2 regions of the Pandoraea pulmonicola genome follow, and region 2 is predicted to be linked to the other one. Evidence: predicted binding sites of a transcription regulator. Region 2 holds the regulator's gene; the other holds the start of a gene.
What was found. Region 2 encodes NrdR, which represses ribonucleotide reductase genes. Its sites were predicted from a motif close to CACNANATNTNGTG; they were not measured.
Positions count from the first base shown of each region.

Region 1: a site for NrdR is predicted at 2,120-2,133, ahead of RO07_RS22295 (ribonucleoside-diphosphate reductase subunit alpha). Genes of this name have one in related genera too.

Region 1 is NZ_CP010310.2:5,180,917-5,184,336, forward strand. Features, by position in the region: gene RO07_RS22295 (ribonucleoside-diphosphate reductase subunit alpha) at 1-1,879, opposite strand, end outside; gene ampD (1,6-anhydro-N-acetylmuramyl-L-alanine amidase AmpD) at 2,267-2,866, opposite strand; gene RO07_RS22305 (DUF1269 domain-containing protein) at 3,284-3,420, opposite strand, start outside.
Region 2 is NZ_CP010310.2:4,168,369-4,171,788, reverse strand. Features, by position in the region: gene glyA (serine hydroxymethyltransferase) at 1-1,238, shown strand, start outside; gene nrdR (transcriptional regulator NrdR) at 1,257-1,739, shown strand; gene RO07_RS17700 (autotransporter family protein) at 2,663-3,420, shown strand, end outside.

The DNA of each region.
Region 1 (3,420 bases), 1.0 Mb from region 2:
CGTAACCGTTCGCGGTCTGCTTCATGTGCGCCACGAGGTTCACCGAGCCGAGGTTGCACACGGCGATTTCGGTCTCGCTCGTGTTGAGCGTGATTTCCGTGCACAGGTTCGACGAATGCACCACGCCCACGTGCTGCTGCGGCGAGCGGATGTTGCACGGATCCTTGAACGTGATCCACGGATGGCCGGTTTCGAACAGCATGCCCAGCATCTTGCGCCAGAGCGCCTGCGCCGGCACCTTCTTGAACAGCTTGATCTCGCCGCGCGCGGCCTTGTCTTCGTAGGCCGTGTACGCCTGTTCGAAGGCCTTGCCGTATTTGTCGTGCAGGTCCGGGCAGGTCGAGGGCGAGAACAGCGTCCATTCGCTGCCCTCCATCACGCGCTTCATGAACAGATCGGGAATCCAGTTCGCCGTGTTCATGTCATGCGTACGGCGACGGTCGTCACCCGTGTTCTTGCGCAGTTCCAGGAATTCTTCGATGTCCAGGTGCCACGTTTCCAGATAGGCGCACACGGCGCCCTTGCGCTTGCCGCCCTGGTTCACGGCCACGGCCGTGTCGTTGACCACCTTCAGGAACGGCACCACACCCTGGCTCTTGCCGTTCGTGCCCTTGATGTGCGAGCCGAGCGCGCGAACCTGCGTCCAGTCGTTGCCCAGACCGCCGGCGAACTTCGAGAGCAGCGCGTTTTCCTTGAGCGCTTCGTAGATGCCCTCCAGGTCGTCCGAGACGGTCGTCAGGTAGCACGACGAGAGCTGCGAGCGGCGCGTACCCGAGTTGAACAACGTCGGGGTCGAGCTCATGAAGTCGAAGCTCGACAGGATCTGGTAGAACTCGATCGCGCGGGCTTCACGCTCGACTTCGTTCAGCGCCAGGCCCATCGCCACACGCATATAGAACGCCTGCGGCATTTCGATGCGGTGACCGTCGATGTGCAGGAAGTAACGGTCGTACAGCGTCTGCAGGCCCAGGTAGTTGAACTGCAGATCGCGCGAGGCGTCGAGCGCGGCGCCCAGCTTGGCCAGATCGAACGAGAGCAGTTGCTCGTCGAGCAACTCGGCTTCGACGCCCTGCTTGACGAAGCGCGGGAAATACTCGATGTAGCGAGCCGGCATTTCGGCCTGCGGTACTTCTTCGCCGAGAATCTCGCGGCGGATCGTGTGCATCAGGATACGTGCGGTGACCTGGCTGTAGGCCGGTTCCTTCTCGATCAGGGTACGCGAGGCGAGGATCGCCGAATCGTAGACCTGCGACAGCGGCACGCCGTCGTACAGGTTCTTGATGGTCTCGGCCAGGATCGGCTCGGCGTCGACTTCGCTGCCGAGGTTTTCGCAGGCCGCCTGCACCACACCGCGCAATGCGGCCATGTCGAGCGGGTGGCTCACGCCGTTGTCGGTGACATGCAGCACCGGCGCGGCGGGGGCGGCGGTCTCCGGCTTTGCCTCGCCCGCATGAGCACGCTCTTGCGAACGTTTTTCACGGTAGAGCACGTAGGCGCGCGCCACATTGTGTTCGCCTTCGCGCATGAGCGCGAGTTCGACCTGATCCTGAATGTCTTCGATGTGGAACGTACCGCCGTTCGGGCGGCTGCGCACCAATGCGCGCACGACGTTCTGCGTCAGTTGTTCCACGAGTTCGCGAACACGCGCCGAAGCCGCACCCTGACCGCCATTTACGGCCAGGAACGCCTTCGTCACGGCGATCGCGATCTTCGACGGCTCGAAACCCACCACCGCGCCGTTGCGTCGAATCACTTTGTAGTCGGCGTTGGTCGCCGGCTCGAATGCGCCCGTCGTCTGGGGCGCCGACGCACCCGTGCCATTGCCGGCATTCGCCGCAGGCGTCGGGTTCGGGCGGGTGAGGTTTTCGTTGGTCTGCATGTAAAAACTCCCGTTCCAATGAGATGGTGCTGTTAGCGCGTCTCTACCAGTTTTACTGCCGGCAAAAATACGCCCTGGGGGGCGCCGATGGAGCGAAGTGCTGAACACAGCACGACCGACTGACGGCCAAGGGTTCGAGATGTCCGCTGCATGGCTTCGCTGCTGTGCCGCCTGCGCAAAACGCCGCGGGACGAGCACGGTATTGATGGTTTTGCTTCCGGCGCCGATCTCCACATCAACCACTAGATATAGTGGTCAGCACCCGAATTGGCACTAAGTATAGTGGAGATGACGCACTCCGCAAACCCAAAAATTTCTTCTACCGGGAAGGCCCGTGGCACCGCCGTGTCAAGCAAAACCTACCCGGGTATGGGGATTAATCGGGGATTAATCGGTCGGCTGAAACGGCAACGCCGCCGCGCTCAGTCCCGCCATCCTGCGCAAGCGCCGCCACTCGAAGTGCGGACCCGGATCCGTCTTGCGCCCCGGCGCTATATCGGCATGTCCGGCCACGGCTTGAATCGGATAACGCTCACGCAACAAGCGCGTGAGCGCTGCCAGCGTTGCGTACTGCGCTGCCATGAACGGCACGTCGTCGGTGCCTTCCAGTTCCACGCCGACCGAAAAATCGTTGCAGCGCACGCGTCCCTCGAACGACGACGCCCCGGCGTGCCACGCCCGCGCATCGCACGACACGAACTGCTGCAAGGCACCATCGCGCCGCACGAGAAAATGCGACGACACATGCACGCCACGGATCTCGTCGAAGAACGGATGCGCATCGTGATCGAGACGATTCTGAAAGAACGCCGCGATCTCGGGGCCACCGAACTGTCCCGGCGGCAACGATATGTTGTGCACGACGAGCAGGTCGATCGGCATGCCCTGCGGCCGGGCATCGAAGTTCGGCGACGGCAGATGCTCCGCTTCGCACACCCAGCCCTTGCCGTCGAGCGTGAAGACGGGCAGTCGGTCCGGTGCGTTCATGCGTCACCTCGCGGCGACGTCGCAACGCGCACGGACGCGCACGCAACGACGCGGTCGCATGAGCGATACACACGATACGAACGACACGGGTAACAGCGCCGGTGCGCAACCTTAGGGGACGCAGATGACTGGAGCATGACGGGCACAGCGAACTCCCGTAGAGCGAGGGGAGGCATTGTAGCCCACTTGGCGTAACGCCGCCGCCGGGCGCCCACACCTCCCAAAGAAGAAGCCCCTCGCCGAACTTGACCGAGAGGCTTCCATGGGCGTGACCACGCCCGGGGATGGCGTCGACTCGTGTCGTACGACACGCGCACCATCCCGCGCCGCTCACAGGGGCGGCGCCAAGGGCCGTTGCCGGCCGGTGAAACCTGTTGTTGCCTCGTCGAATCCGTCACCTCACGCCGTCTGCGCCAATCAGGGGAACGCCGGAATGGCGGCTTCCACGCCTTCCATGTGAGCTTCCGGGTGATGCGCCTTGAGCATCTCGCGGATCTCGTCCACCCGCCCCTCGCGCACATCCACCATCAGCAGGATCATGCCGCGCTCGAGCG
Region 2 (3,420 bases):
AATCGAAATCCACTGTTGCCGCCGTCGATCCCGACGTTTGGGCTGCGATTCAGAAGGAAAACCAGCGTCAGGAAGATCACATCGAACTGATCGCCTCGGAAAACTACACCAGCCCGGCCGTGATGGAAGCGCAGGGCTCGCAGTTGACCAACAAGTATGCGGAAGGTTATCCGGGCAAGCGCTACTACGGTGGTTGCGAGTATGTCGACGTCGTCGAGCAACTGGCCATCGATCGCGTGAAGGCCCTGTTCGGCGCCGAAGCCGCGAACGTGCAGCCGAATTCCGGCTCGCAGGCGAACCAGGGCGTGTATTTCGCCATGCTCAAGCCGGGCGACACGATCATGGGCATGAGCCTCGCGCATGGCGGTCACCTCACGCACGGTTCGCCGGTGAACATGTCGGGCAAGTGGTTCAACGTGGTGAGCTACGGTCTGAACGAAGCCGAGGACATCGATTACGACGCGGCCGAAAAGCTCGCGCAACAGCACAAGCCGAAGATGATCGTGGCAGGCGCCTCGGCCTTCGCACTGAAGATCGATTTCGAGCGCCTGGCCCGTATCGCCAAGTCGGTCGGCGCGTATTTCATGGTCGACATGGCGCACTACGCCGGTCTGATCGCCGCTGGCGTGTATCCGAACCCGGTGCCGCACGCCGACTTCGTGACCACGACTACGCACAAGAGCCTGCGCGGCCCGCGCGGCGGCGTGATCCTGATGAAGGCCGAGTTCGAGAAGCAGATCAATTCGGCCATCTTCCCGGGTATCCAGGGCGGACCGCTCATGCACGTGATCGCCGGCAAGGCCGTGGCGTTCAAGGAAGCCGCGACGCCCGAGTTCAAGGCTTATCAGGAACAGGTCGCGAAGAACGCGCGCGTGCTGGCCGAGACGCTGGTCAAGCGCGGTCTGCGCATCGTGTCGGGCCGTACCGAGTCGCACGTGATGCTGGTCGATCTGCGCGCGAAGAAGATCACCGGCAAGGCGGCGGAAGCCGCGCTGGGCGAAGCGCACATCACGGTGAACAAGAACGCGATCCCGAACGATCCGGAAAAGCCGTTCGTCACGAGCGGTGTGCGTCTGGGCTCGCCGGCCATGACCACGCGCGGCTTCAAGGAAGCGGAAGCCGAGCAGGTCGGCAACCTGATCGCCGACGTGCTGGACAACCCGGAGAACGCCGAGACGATCGCCAGGGTGCGTGGCCAGGTGGCCGAGCTGACCAAGCGTTTCCCGGTCTACGGCTAAGCGGCGGACGTCACACGCATGCGCTGCCCGTTCTGCCGGCACGACGACACGCAGGTCATCGACTCGCGTGAAGCGGAAGACGGCGCTGCCATCCGGCGGCGCCGGAAATGCCCGTCGTGCGACAAGCGATTTACCACGTACGAGCGCGTCGAGCTCGCGATGCCGGCCGTCGTCAAGAAAGATGGCAGCCGCGCCGAGTACGACCGCACGAAGGTGCGCGCGAGCATGCAGTTGGCGATTCGCAAACGCCCCGTGAGCGCCGAAGCGATGGATGCCGCGATCGCGCGCATCGAATACAAGCTGCTGGCCGGCGCGGAGCGCGAAGTGATGAGTCAGCGGATTGGCGAGTTGGTCATGCGCGAACTCAAACGGCTGGACAAGATCGCGTATATCCGGTTCGCGTCGGTGTATCGCAGCTTCGAGGACATCGCCGAGTTCCGCGACGTGCTCGAGGAGATCGACAGCACGGACCTCAAGCCGAAGCGCAAGCCGGTGGGGTGATGTGGACGCACGTGTGAGGGATCGCCGGAGGCTGTAAAGCCTGCCGCTGCGAAGACAGACGGAAAACCCGTCGTGCCTGAAAGGGCGCGGCGGGTTTTTTTATGGGTGCGCGCGAGGGAGAGAACGAGGGCGGGCCGTTTCCCGATGTTTATTGGTCAACGTTGTTTGCGTACATCAATATTTATAGTTTGGGATATTGCTGTTGAGTTTCTAAAAATTTTTGGGAAATTTCAATTGTTTAAAGCGTTATTTGATTGTGAAAATTCGCAATTTAAATATTCCGTAGTCTTTGAGTTAAGTATCAAAAATAGGTGATTTTGAGTTTGATTCGATAGTCCGCCTTTTAGAATTCGTGAGCCTTGACGCAGGTCGTAGTGCCGTGTCTGGAGTGCGATGGGAAAAAGCTCATCGTTTTCACGAATTAACTTATGGATTATCGAATGCAAAAGGTTTATCCGAAGTCGAGCGCCCTGCGTCAGACGAAGATTTGCATGGCCGCAGCGGCCGTGGTGACGATGGCTGCGCTGCCGGGGTATGCAGTGGCGGACAGCGAGGAACAGTGGCAGACGGAGAGAAGAGAGCGACTTGAGGCGCTGAAGTTGGACGGTACCGGTCCGATTGCGAAGGCAACTGATGAGATAGCGGCTAAAGAAGCCCTGCGCGACAATGCAAATAATTTCTCCGAAATTGCCAAGGAAATTCGAGATGCATTGGCGAAAGGCGATTCGGAAGAGCAATTTAATGCTCTTAAGGCGGTGAAAGATAACCAACTCAAGGCGGAGCATAAGCGTGTAAAAGATCTGAGGGACGATGAAGGAAATCCAATCACAATTCATTCCTCTGACCTCTCAAAGCTTGAGGAGTTGGTCGAAAAAATAGAAGACATCAGTGCTCATACCGAAATCAACTCAAAGAAGGGGGCCGTGGACACGCTGGTGAAGGACGAAACCGTCAATACCGCGATTGCAGATGCAAAGAATGCGCTCACTAAGGCGGAGCAAGCGTTGGCACTGCTGAACCGCAAGGTCGCCGTGTTCGAAGGTGTGGAAAGCAAGGACGCTTCGGACAAGCTCAAAAGTACGTTCATCCTCGACGCCAACGCTGCCTCTGCTGACAAGAACGGTACCGTTCTTTCGTGGAACGACATAAACCTGAAGACTTTTGCTGACGAAGCTGCGGCTGGCGCCTCTGGTCACGCCAAGATCGTCGAAACTGCGACGCTCGAACTCGGCAGCTTCTCCGGTAGCGAGTCCGACGCCATTCACGGCGCGGCAGCTGATGGCAGCGGCGTAAAAACGCGTTCCATCGACACCCTTCGCGTCCTCGCAGACGCCGATCACAAAGTTCACGTCGCCGATGGCGTGCTGAAGATGAAAACGGGGATCGAAGGCAGCGGCAAGATTGCGATCGACGTGGGTGCGAAGGGCGAGCTGAATTTCCTGGCGGAAGGCACGGGGATTGACGCCAGCGCCGAGAATGTGACGTTGAAGGCGCACAAAGCGACGGGGAGCACGGAAGCGGCCGGAAAGATCACTTTCGGCAAGGGCACTAGCGCCGGAAAGGCGATGATCGAGCTCGCCAATGGTGGTGAGCTGACCTTCAATGAAGGTGCCAGCGCGGGGGAAAGCAAGATCGCGGTCGGCAGCGAAGTCACGCAGGATGAGGTTGATGCGGCGGCACG